DNA from 3 places in the Bradyrhizobium sp. URHA0013 genome. Region 3 is predicted to be linked to each of the others. Evidence: predicted binding sites of a transcription regulator. Region 3 holds the regulator's gene; each other region holds the start of a gene.
The links. The regulator LexA, encoded in region 3, represses DNA repair genes until DNA is damaged. The targets are predictions, from matches to a motif close to TGTTCNNNNTGTGTTCNG.

Region 1 (4,166 bases), on a different contig from region 3:
GAAATCGCCGCCGCCGCAGTCCTTTGCGATCTCGCCGAAGGCCTTGGACTGTTCGCCGACCTCGATCTCGCTGCCGTGGAATTCCATCAGCAGCAGCGGCGTTTCCGACAGCGTCAGCTTCGAATAGGCGTTGCAGGCCCGCACCTGCGCGGCGTTGAGCAACTCGATGCGCGCCACGGGAATGCCGGTCTGGATCGCCAGGATCACGGCCTGACACGCCCCGTGCACGGTCTCGAACGACACCGCGCCGGCCGCGATGGTATCGGGGATGCCGCGCAGGCGGATGGTCAGTTCCGAGATGATGCCGAGCGTGCCCTCGGCGCCGACGAAGAGATGCGTCAGGTCGTAGCCGGCGGATGATTTCTTCGCGCGCGTGCCGGTCGTGATGATCTCGCCGTCGCCGCGGACCACTTTCAGCGCCAGCACACTGTCGCGCATGGTGCCGTAGCGCACCGCGTTGGTGCCGGAGGCGCGGGTCGAGGCCATGCCGCCGAGGGAGGCGTCCGCGCCGGGGTCGATCGGGAAGAACAAGCCCTGGTCGCGCAGATGCTCGTTCAGCGCCTTGCGGGTGACGCCGGGCTGGATCACGCAGTCGAGGTCCTCGGCATGCACCGCGAGCACCTTGTTCATGTCGCGCAGGTCGATGCAGATTCCGCCGGCGGGTGCGTTGACCTGGCCCTCGAGCGAGGTGCCGGTGCCGAAGGCGATGACGGGCACGCCGTTTTTCGCGCAGATCCGCACCACGTCCTGGATGTCGGCGGTCTCCTGCGCCATCACCACAGCGTCCGGCGGCTGGTTCACGATCCATGTGGTGGTATGGCCGTGCTGCTCGCGGACGGCCTGCGAGGTGATGAGGCGGTTGCCGAACCGCGCGGCAAGCTGCTCCAGCGCGCTCGCAAGGGCTTTCGGCGCCGGCCGCGGCGGATTATTGGTGATGGTCGTACCCACGGACGTTCCTCCCGACGAGACGAACCGTGGCAAAGGACATCTCACCGGTCAAGTCAAGCGACCGGATGCTTAGCTGGGGAAGGACACATGCCGGAGACTGCTGCCACAACGATCGAGGGCGCGCCGTTCCGCGCCTCGATCATGCAGATCGAGCCGCAATGGATCGACTACAACGGCCACCTCAACATGGCCTATTACAACGTGATGTTCGACCGCGCGATCGATCAGATGTGGCTGACGCTCGGGATCGGGCCGGGCTACATGAAGGAGCGCGGCGGCTCGACCTTCACTGCCGAGTGCCACGTGCGGTATCTGCGCGAAATCCACCTCGGCGATCCCGTGCAGGTCTCGGTCTGGTTGCTGGAAGCCGACGACAAGCGGCTTCACACCTTCCAGGAGCTGCGACACGCCACCGAAGGATGGGTATCCGCCACGTCGGAGAACATGTCGCTCCACATCGACATGGGCTCACGAAAGGTGGCGGCTTTTCCGCCAGACATAAGCGAGCGCATCGCAGCGGTGGTCAAGACCCACAGCGCGGTGCCACGGCCCGAGGGCATCGGCCGGAACGTGGCGATGCCCTCGAAGCGGTAAGCGCGCTAGACCCTGGTGCGGCCGCGGGCCAGACCGACAACGGCCGAGACCAGGAACAACACGACCGCGATGAAGAAGATGATCTTGGCGATTTCGATCGACGCGCCGGCGAGGCCGCCAAAGCCCAGGATACCGGCGATCAGGGCGATAACCAGAAACGTCACTACCCAGCTAAGCATGATCCGAACCTCTGTTTCGATGTCTGTCTGCGATCGGCGCGGCTGACGCGCCTCACTTGCAGAACCAATCGCCAACTCGGAACAATGGTTCCGAGCCGCTAGGGCCGGAAATTCGCCTGACCCGCAGGAACAAATTGGCTTTCCGCGCACGTGGAAAACCCCCGCCCGCGGCCCCATATAGGGACCAATCCCTGTTAAGAAGGCTCCCCTTTCACCACCCCGCGGTGCCAACGTGGGGCAAATGATTCGCATGACCGAGCCGAGCAAGATCACGTCCCAGAGCGTCCCCGACCACCAGCCCGCAGCCGGCGGCATCGCCGCGCGTGCGCGGGCCTCGGTGGGCCCGCAATACCTGTCCGGGCTCAATCCGGAGCAGCGCGAGGCTGTGGAAACGCTGGACGGCCCGGTTCTGGTGCTGGCCGGCGCCGGCACCGGCAAGACCCGCGTGCTGACCACGCGCATCGCCCATATCCTGAGCCAGGGCCGCGCCCGGCCATCCGAAATCCTGTCGGTGACCTTCACCAACAAGGCCGCGCGCGAGATGAAGCACCGGCTGGGTCAGATGCTCGGTCATGCGGTGGAAGGGATGCCGTGGCTCGGCACTTTCCACTCCATCGGCGGGCGCATCCTGCGGACCCACGCCGAGCTGGCGCAGCTCAAGTCGAACTTCACCGTGCTCGACGTCGACGATCAGGTCCGACTGCTCAAGCAGCTTCTGCAAGCCGACAATATCGACGACAAGCGCTGGCCCGCGCGCATGCTCGCCGGCCTCATCGACGGCTGGAAGAATCGCGGCCTGACGCCGTCGCAGGTGCCGTCGGGCGAAGCCGCCGTGTTCGCCAACGGCAAGGGCGGCAAGCTCTATGCGAGCTACCAGGAGCGGCTGAAGATTTTGAACGCCGCCGATTTCGGCGATCTGCTGCTCGAGGACATCCGCATCTTCCGCGAGCACCCGGATATCCTGCGGCAGTACCAGGAGCGCTTCAAATTCATCCTGGTCGATGAGTATCAAGATACCAACGTCGCGCAATATCTGTGGCTGCGGTTGTTGTCACAGGCGCCATCGTCCAATCCGTCATTGCCCGGCTTGCCCCGGCAAGCCATCGATTCTTCGCGAGATGGATCACCGGGGCTCGACGCTTCGCGTGGGCCGAGTGATGCCGAGAATGACGATGAGGCGCCGAATCCGGCGAACGAAAAAAACCACGTCAAAAATATCTGCTGCGTCGGCGACGACGACCAGTCGATCTATGGCTGGCGCGGCGCGGAGGTCGACAACATCCTGCGCTTCGACCATGATTTTCCCGGCGCCAAGGTCATCCGCCTCGAGCGCAACTACCGCTCGACCGGCCACATCCTCGCCGCCGCCTCGCACCTGATCGCCCACAATGAAGGCCGGCTCGGTAAGACGCTGCGCACCGAAGACCATGACGGCGAGAAGGTCACGGTGACAGGCTCGTGGGATTCGGAAGAGGAAGCCCGCGGCATCGGCGAGGAGATCGAGCAGATCCAGCGCCAGGGCGACAAGCTCAACGAGATCGCGATTCTCGTTCGCGCCTCCTACCAGATGCGCGAGTTCGAAGACCGCTTCGTCACGCTCGGCCTGCCCTATCGCGTCATCGGCGGCCCGCGCTTCTACGAGCGCGCCGAAATCCGCGACGCGCTGGCCTATCTGCGCGTCATCAATTCGCCGGCCGACGATCTCGCCTTCGAGCGCATCGTCAACACGCCCAAGCGCGGCCTGGGCGATGCCACCGTGCAGATGCTGCACGATCACGCCCGCAAGCGCCGCATTCCGCTGTTCGAGGCGGCGCGCGCGGTGGTCGAGAGCGACGAGCTGAAGCCGAAGGCGCGCGGCTCGTTACGCGACGTCGTCGCCCAGTTCGACCGCTGGCGCGCCCAGCGCGAGGTCACCTCGCACACGGAGCTCGCCGAGATCGTGCTCGACGAGAGCGGCTACACCGAGATGTGGCAGAAGGACCGTTCGGCGGACGCCGCGGGCCGGCTCGAAAACCTCAAGGAGCTGGTGCGCTCGATGGAGGAGTTCGAGAACCTGCAAGGGTTCTTGGAGCACATCTCGCTGGTGATGGACCGCGACAGCGGCGCCGATGAGGACGCAGTGTCGCTGATGACCTTGCATTCGGCCAAGGGGCTGGAATTCGACAACGTGTTCCTGCCGGGCTGGGAGGAAGGCCTGTTTCCGAGCCAGCGCACGCTGGACGAACAGGGCCGCGCCGGCCTCGAGGAAGAGCGCCGGCTCGGCCATGTCGGCCTGACCCGGGCCCGCCGCCGCGCCAAAATCTACTTTGCGACCAACCGCCGGATCCACGGCTCCTGGTCGACCACGATCCCGTCGCGCTTCCTCGACGAATTGCCGGCCGCCAATGTCGAGATCACGGAATCCAAGGGCGGCTCGGCCTGGGGCGGCACCGGCGGCTACGGCGC
Region 2 (4,166 bases), on a different contig from region 3:
GATCGGCCGGACACGGCCCTGATGGAGCGTCTGCTCTCCAAATGCACCGAGCGTCTCAGCCTCCTTGCCGCGCCTGCCACCCTTGACCGCGTCTACGATTTCGGCGCGGAGGCCTTCGACGCGGTGTTCGACACGCTGCGCATGACCACGCCCTGCATCGTGCTCGACGTTCCCCATCAATGGTCGGGCTGGACGCGGCGTGCGCTGGTCAACGCGGACGACATCGTGATCGTGGCCGAGCCCGACCTTGCGAACCTGCGCAACACCAAGAACATGCTGAACGTGTTGAAGGCGGCGCGGCCGAACGACCGGCCACCGCTCTACTGCATCAACCAGGTCGGCATGCCCAAGCGTGCGGAGATCGAGGTCAAGGCCTTCGCCAAGACCATGGAGAGCCAGCCGATCGCGGTTATCCCGTTCGATTCGAAGCTGTTCTCGACCGCGGCCAACAACGGCCAGATGATCGCCGAGGTCTCCAAGAGCCACCGCACCACCGAACTGTTCCAGAACATGGCGAACCGCCTTGCCGGGCGCGGCGAGGTGAAGAAGCCGAAGCGCTCGCTGCTCGGACCGCTGCTGAAGAAGCTGAAGGGCCGTTCGGGGCGCGGGTCACCCCCGCATCGCAAGGCATCCTGAGCAAGGCTTCCTGACGCGCGAGGGCGGGTTACTTCTCCGCCCGCTGCTGCTTCTTCACCAGCAACTGCCGCAGCGCCGTGACCTTTGCCGCCGCCTGATCCGGCGGCAGGTCCGCCTTCACCATGGTTTCGGCCTCGGCCTGCTTTCCTTCCAGTCCCAGCACGAGCGCGAGATTGGCGCGCACACGCGAATCGGCGGGATTGCGCGCGTGCGCCCGGCGCATCGTTTCCTCTGCCCGCGGCAGATTGTTCTGCAGCATGTAGGACAGTCCGAGATTGGACAGCACCGACGGCTCGTCCGGCACGATCTTGAGCGCGGCGGCGTAATATTGCTGCGCTTCCTCGTTGCGGCCGAGTTGATCGAGCGCGGCGCCCTGCGCCGACAGGATATGCCAGTCGGGATCCTCGGGCGAATGCGCGCGGCCGAGAACGTCGAACGCCTGCTGGAAACTGCCGCTGTCGGCGAGCGCGCGGCCGTAGCCTGCGAGCAGCGCCTTGTTGCTGGAATGGGCGAGCACGGCCTGCTCCAGCACCGCGAGCGCCTGCGCGCGCTGGCCGGTCTGGCGCAACGCCTTGCCGTATTCGAGCGCGACGTTGGGATCACCAGGCTTGGCGCGATAGCGCTCGCGCAGCGCGTCCATGTCCGGCCTCACGTCCGGCTTGGTGTCGGCCCTGCCAGCCGTTTCCGACTTTCCGCCGAGCGCGCCGGTGATGTCCTCGATGCCAGTGGTCTGGCAGCCGCCAAGAGCCAGGATCAGAAGCGCGGAAAACAGATATCTCGCCGGAGGAGAGGCGACGGACAAACGCTTGGACATACTCTGATCACTCGGCGACTGATCAGAGATGCTTACCGATTAACGCTAAAGTCCCGTTAAGGCGGGGCGCTTGCGCGGCTCAGTCGGTGAATTCAGCGCCGAACTCGCAGCCGATGCGCCAGCGCAGGCGGCACTGCCGGGAATAGTCGGGCGCGAAGATGATGGTGAATTGCGGCGGCACTTCCAGGAACTCCGCCACCACTTTCACGCCGCCATCCGAAATATCCGTGATCGTGCAGTCCCGCGGCAGCGAACCCGCGCCAAAGTGAATCTTGGCGAGCCGCGTGCACATCCGTCGTTCGCTTCTCCGGCGATTTGCAAGCATTTGAATTGTTCACCCGTTAGACCACGGCCCATCCCGCACCCCTAGGAGTAGCGGACATTCGTTGGGATGTGCTGAGCAGAGCAGCTTGCATTCGAGGCGTAGTGTCTTCGTCGTGTTTACGATCAGTTAGGACCTCCCGGCCCCTGAGCATGTTCCTGTATTGTTCTTGCAAGAACCGGCCCGCTCTGCTACCCCTAATTGTGCAAAAAGGCAGGCTGGTTCGGGCATGGTTCAGCGGGTTTCTACCGTCGCCTTTGAGGGGATCGAGGCCCGCGCGGTCGACGTGCAGGTGCAGGTCGCGCCGGGTCTTCCAGCCTTCGCGATCGTCGGTCTCCCGGACAAGGCGGTGTCGGAGGCGCGCGAGCGGGTCCGCTCGGCGCTGATCGCCTCGGGGCTGGCGCTGCCGGCGCGGCGGATCACCGTCAATCTCGCGCCCGCCGATCTGCCCAAGGAGGGCAGCCATTATGACCTGCCGATCGCGCTTGGGCTGATGGGGGCGATCGGCGCGATCCCGCCGGATGCGCTGACCGGCTTCACTGTTCTGGGCGAGCTTGGCCTCGACGGATCGATCGCGCCGGTGGCCGGTGTTCTTCCCGCCGCGATCGGCGCCAATGTGCGCGAGGAGGGGCTGATCTGTCCGGCGGCTTGCGGCTCGGAAGCGGCGTGGGCGAGTCCGGACATCCAGATCATCGCCGCGAGTTCGCTGATCCAGATCGCCAACCACTTCAAGGGAACGCAGGTGCTGTCGCGGCCTGTGCCGAAGGTGCATGAAGCCGCTGCCTCGCCGCTCGACCTGCGCGACATCAAGGGACAGGAGAGCGCCAAGCGGGCGCTGGAGATCGCGGCCGCCGGCGGCCATCACCTGCTCATGATCGGCGCGCCGGGCGCCGGCAAATCGATGCTGGCGGCACGCCTGCCCTCGATCCTGCCACCGCTGTCACCGGGCGAGTTGCTCGAGGTCTCGATGATCGCCTCTGTTGCCGGCGAGATCGAGGGCGGCGCGCTGACGGCGCGGCGGCCGTTCCGATCGCCGCATCATTCCGCCAGCATGGCCGCACTCACCGGCGGCGGCATGCGCGCCCGGCCCGGCGAGATCTCGCTCGCGCATCAGGGCGTGCTGTTCCTCGACGAGCTCCCCGAATTCGATCCGCGCGTGCTGGATTCGTTGCGCCAGCCGCTGGAGAACGGCGAGGTCTCGGTGTCCCGCGCCAATCACCGCGTCACCTATCCCGCGCGCTTCATGCTGGTCGCCGCGATGAATCCCTGCCGCTGCGGCAATGCGTTCGAGCCCGGCTATGCCTGCAAGCGCGGCCGCATCGATCGCTGCACCGGCGACTACCAGGCCCGCATCTCGGGACCACTGATGGACCGCATCGATTTGCGCATCGAGGTTCCCGCGGTGACCGCCGCCGACCTGATCCTGCCGCCGCCGGCAGAGGGCTCAGCCGAAGTCGCCGCGCGCGTGGCGGCGGCGCGCGACATCCAGCTCGCACGCTACGCGAATGCCGGCCTGCCGAAGGTTCGCACCAATGCCGAAGCGCCGGCCTCGGTGCTGGAGGAGATCGCCAAGCCGGATGCGCAAGGCCAGAAGCTCCTGCGCGACGCCGCCGAGACCATGCGGCTGTCGGCGCGTGGCTATCACCGCGTGCTCCGGGTGGCGCGCACGCTCGCCGATCTCGACGGCGCCGACAAAATCGGCCGTCTGCACCTCGCCGAGGCGCTGTCCTACCGCGCGCTCGCGGAAGATGTGCGGCAGCTGGCGTGAGCGATGCGCCGCCGCAGCTTTCTCGACAACATCACCATGCCCGAGATTGATCATGACCGATGCGAATGCCTGCACCATCAGATTTGTTCGTGCGTCCCAATATGCCGATTGGCTGAGGTCGTACGAGCTGTGGGTCAACGGGACCAGCGTTGGGAAGCTTGCACGCAACGACGTGTTGGAGATCACGCTGCCGGCCGGCACCTGCACGATCGATGCGAGCATTGATTGGGGCAGGAGCCAGCCGCTCGTCGTTCGCAGCAGTCCCGGCCAAACCGTCGAGATCGAGGTCAGGAACCGGTGGGGTGCCTGGGCGGCGCTTTGGGCGATCAGCTTTGGCAAGAACAGCTATTTGGTTCTCACTGAAGTCGAGCGAAAAACCAACAAAAGCGCCTAACCAACCGAGACTCTCATCCCCCGATACCGGCATCAACCCGGCGGTAACGAGTTTCCTTTACGCTCTGCAAACCATAAGGCCCATCAGTTCCCGTACAGGGCCTGGCGAGTAGCGTGTCATGTTGCGTTTCAAGATCCTGGCCTCGGTTGTTCCCCTGTTGGCGGCCGCGGTGTTTGCCCGCAGTGAGATCGGATCGGTCTCGCATCCCTGCATCGCCCTCGGCGACACCTCC
Region 3 (4,166 bases):
CTGGCGGTCGCGCCGGAAGCACTGGTGCATCCGAGCTTCCAGATGTCGTTTGCAGCAACGCTCGGGCTGGTGGCGCTGGTGCAGATCGGCATGCCCAATTTGTTTGCCTCGCCGGACCATTCGGCGACCGCGCGCATTGCGATGTGGGGTGGCCGCGAGATCGCGATGCTGTTCATGGCCTCGCTGATTGCGGGACTTGCGACCACGCCCTACGCCGCTTTCCATTTCCACCGTGTCACGCCGTTTGGCGTGCTTGCCAATCTCGGCGCGATGCCGGTGGTCTCGGCGCTGGTGATGCCGGCGGGATTGTTGGGGCTGCTTGCTGCGCCGTTCGGGCTGGACAGCGTGTTCTGGTGGCTGATGGGGATCGGCATCGAGTGGATGGTCGCGGTCTCGCGCTGGGTCGCGGCCTTACCGGGCGCGGTCGGCCGCATCCCGGCGTTCGGGATCACGCCGCTGATCGCGGCGAGCCTGGGAATCATTGTGCTAGGCTTGTTGCGCACGCCGCTACGCTGGTCCGGCGCCCTGGTCCTGCTGGCAGCGATCCTCTGGGGACTGTCGGCGCGGCAGCCCGACATCCTGATTGCCGGGGATGGCGCCAGCGTCGCGGTGCGGGGCAGGGACGGATATCTGCACCTGATCAGAACGAGCAAGGACAGCTTTTTGCTCAAGGAATGGCTCGCTGCCGACGCCGATCCGCGCGATGCCGGCAGAGCCTCGCTGGCCGATGGCGTGTCCTGTGACGAATCGGGCTGCGTGACGCCACTGGCCGACGGGAGGTTGGTCGCGCTGGCACTGCGCGTCGACGCTCTCGCGGACGATTGCAGTCGGGCCGCGCTGGTGGTGACGGCACGTCCCGCGCCGCCCGATTGCGCGGCGATGGTGGTCGATCGGCAGCGGCTCGCCAGCCAGAGCGCGCTGGCGCTAATGCAGCGTGGTGACGGCTTTGCGGTTCAGGCGGTGAGGGCGAGAGGCGCGAGCCGCCCCTGGTTGCCAGCCGGCGCAGGCGAGGGTGATTTCGACGGCAGCCTTGCGCCCAAGGCGATCGCGCCCCGCATCAAGGACGCAACGCCGGCGGAGACCGACTTGCAGGCCGACGATTGATCTGACGGTGCGGAGCAATGCAGTGGATTGGTGCATCTGCTCGGATTCACTGGGCGCAAACCGCGCCATCTCGCCGGCCACGGCCGGCGATGGCGATTCAATCTTGACCTCCGACCTCGTAGCCGGCTGCGTCAGCCGATCGGCAGGCGCGTGACGGTCGGCTGCCTGTCGACGATGACCTGCGCCTTGTGCTCGCGCTCCGTCACCGGCTGGGTCACAGGCAGTTGCAGCACGGTCGCGCGCTGGCCTTCGACGAGCTGCGTCACCAGCACATATTTGCCGTCGGGGAATTCGATCGCGTCGTGATGGCGGTCGGGAACGTGCGGATCGATCTTGCCGAACTTGCCCACGCGGGAATTGATGGTGCGCGTCCAGATCCAGCGATTGTCGTAGCGAACGTCGTCGGCGAAGGCGAGCTCCGTTCCCGGCAGCAGGCAGACGGCAACAGACGGATCGGCTGCCGAGGCGAAGCCGCGCGTCGAGGTGCCGCGGAAGCTTGTCGTGACGATCGTCTCGCCGACTTCGGCGGGGCGCGACGCGACGGCATGCAGGCTGTAGTCACACATCGGGTGCTCCTCATGCTGGGATAGCAACCCGCGTCTCTTAATCGAGGCGCAGGCCTCTATCAGAGTTGAAGCATGAACGCTCTGCTTGGTTGTGGGCAAATCTGCGGCTGGTTTCCGCGAGCCGCGATCACATTATCTTTCCCGAATTCAATAGGAACAAAGCGAGTTGCGATGCATTCGGGAGGCGCGTGCGCGAATATCGCCGGCTTGACTGCAACGGTCGAGCTTGATCGCTGGCCGCTGTTTCCTCGAACACTTGCGCCGCGAACCAGTTCCGCTTCGTGGGCGTCGCGAGGAGCCAGCGCCGAAGGACGGGCCAGATAGTCTGTGCAGAACCAGAAAGACTACCCAGCCGGAGCGGACGATGATCCGCTCCAATCCCTGACCGGCGATGCCGATCGGAAGCGCGCGCGGCGCCAAGCACTCCCGGTATCAAGTACTCCCGGTATCAGTACTTCCGGTAAAGCCCGATCAGCTTGCCCTGAATCTTCACCCGGTTGGGCGGCAGGATGCGGACCTCATAGGCCGCGTTGGCGGGCTCGAGCGCGATCGAGGCGCCGCGACGGCGGAAGCGCTTCAGCGTCGCTTCCTCGTCGTCGATCAGCGCCACCACGATGTCGCCGGTATCGGCGCTCTCGTTGCGCTGAATCAGCGCCATGTCGCCGTCAAGGATGCCGGCCTCGACCATGGAATCACCGCGCACTTCGAGCGCGTAATGCTCGCCCGAGCCGAGCATGTCAGGCGGTACGCTGATAGTATGGCTGCGGGTCTGCAACGCCTCGATCGGCGTGCCGGCCGCGATGCGGCCCATCACCGGCACCGCGACGGGACGTTCGCCGTCGTCCGCGGGCAGGCTGGAGCTCGCACGCACCTTGCCGAGATTGCCCTCGATGACGCTCGGCGTGAAGCCGCGGCGGCTGCCGGCGGCTGCCTGGAGCTCCGGCAGCTTGATGACTTCAATCGCACGAGCGCGGTTGGGCAGGCGTCGGATGAAGCCACGCTCCTCGAGCGCCGTGATCAGGCGATGGATGCCCGACTTCGAGCGCAGGTCGAGCGCATCCTTCATCTCGTCGAAGGAGGGCGGTACGCCGCTTTCCTTCAGACGTTCACTGATGAACCGCAGAAGCTCGTATTGTTTGCGCGTTAACATCTCGACCAAAGTCCCCCGGTTGATGTCGTCCGATTCCGAGACGCTGAATTCGGCAATATGCCGCTACATGCTCGAAACAAATCATGAACGGACACTATATGTTCGATACATGTTCCGCAACTGCTTAATTTACCGTGAACAGAGCAAAGTTGGCGGAACGCGCATTGCCGGGGCGCTCAGACAGGGAGCCGCAACACTTCGCAAGCCGTGCCGGCTTCGGCCTTCGGCGCGAACGGTGCGCGCACGAGAAGTACCTGTGCTGCAGCGAGATTCGCAAGCAGCGAAGAGTCCTGATGATTGACGGGAAGAACGACGCGTGTGCCATCGTCACGCTCCTCCAGATGCGCGCGCAGATAGTCCTCGCGCTGGTCGTTGGCGCTGACATCGCGGCCGAGCACGGCGCGCTCACGGCGATGGTGAAGCACTGAACGGCCCGACAGGGCACGAATCAGCGGCACCATGAACAGGAAAGCGCACACGTAGGACGACACGGGATTGCCCGGCAGACCGATCACGCCCATTGCGCCGAGCCGCCCGTGCATCATCGGCTTGCCTGGCCGCATCGCGATCTTCCAGAACGCCATCGCGATGCCTTCGTCCCGCAGTGCCTGCTGGACCAGATCGTGGTCGCCGACCGATGCGCCTCCGGTCGTGATCAGGATGTCGGCGCCGCTCTCACGGGCGCGGCGGATGCCGGCGGTGGTGGCCTCCAGCGTGTCGGCGGCAATACCGAGGTCGATGGTCTCGGCGCCTTCGCTGCGGGCGAGCGCGTGCAGGGCGTAGCCGTTGGAATAGACGATCTGGCCGTGGCCGGGCGTGCTGCCCGGCATCACCAACTCGTCGCCGGTGGCGAGAATCGCGACCTTCGGACGCCCGTAAACGGCAAGGTGCGGATGATTCATCCCGGCGGCGAGCGCGAGGTCGCGCTCGGTGAGACGGCTTCCCTTGCGCAGGAGCACGTCGCCCTCGCGGAAATCGACGCCGGCGGGGCGGATGTGCCGACCGGCGATCGCGGCTTCCTTGATCGTGACACGCTTGCCGGCGGCGACGGTGTCCTCCTGGATCACGACGGCGTCCGCGCCACCGGGAACGACGCCGCCCGTGAAGATCCGCACGGCCTCGCCGGCGCCGACCATCCCCGCGAACGGTCGGCCCGCCGCGACTTCGCCGATGATGGTGAGCTCCGAATCGATCGTCGCGGCATCGGCCGCTCGCACCGCGTAGCCGTCCATCGCCGACATCGCCTGCGGCGGCTGCGTGCGCCGCGCCGCGACGTCACGCGCGAGCACGCGATGGTAGGCCTGGTCGAGGGAGATCATTTCCTCCGGCAGCGGCTCTGCACCCGC

Region 1: the regulator LexA is predicted to act here: its motif matches at 1,781-1,798, upstream of N551_RS0134165 (ATP-dependent helicase).
Region 2: the regulator LexA is predicted to act here: its motif matches at 1,926-1,943, upstream of N551_RS0106305 (YifB family Mg chelatase-like AAA ATPase).

What each region holds. Positions count from the first base shown of each region.
Region 1 is NZ_KI912427.1:998,423-1,002,588, reverse strand. Features, by position in the region: gene N551_RS0134180 (FAD-binding oxidoreductase) at 1-948, opposite strand, end outside; gene N551_RS0134175 (thioesterase family protein) at 1,036-1,542, shown strand; gene N551_RS37610 (DUF1328 domain-containing protein) at 1,548-1,721, opposite strand; gene N551_RS0134165 (ATP-dependent helicase) at 1,963-4,166, shown strand, end outside.
Region 2 is NZ_JADK01000003.1:1,297,444-1,301,609, forward strand. Features, by position in the region: gene N551_RS0106290 (AAA family ATPase) at 1-636, shown strand, start outside; gene N551_RS0106295 (tetratricopeptide repeat protein) at 665-1,450, opposite strand; gene N551_RS0106300 (PilZ domain-containing protein) at 1,530-1,775, opposite strand; gene N551_RS0106305 (YifB family Mg chelatase-like AAA ATPase) at 2,002-3,540, shown strand; gene N551_RS0106310 (hypothetical protein) at 3,593-3,934, shown strand; gene N551_RS0106315 (hypothetical protein) at 4,053-4,166, shown strand, end outside.
Region 3 is NZ_JADK01000007.1:304,423-308,588, reverse strand. Features, by position in the region: gene N551_RS0111650 (ComEC/Rec2 family competence protein) at 1-1,104, shown strand, start outside; gene N551_RS0111645 (hypothetical protein) at 1,236-1,670, opposite strand; gene lexA (transcriptional repressor LexA) at 2,119-2,820, opposite strand; gene glp (gephyrin-like molybdotransferase Glp) at 2,997-4,166, opposite strand, start outside.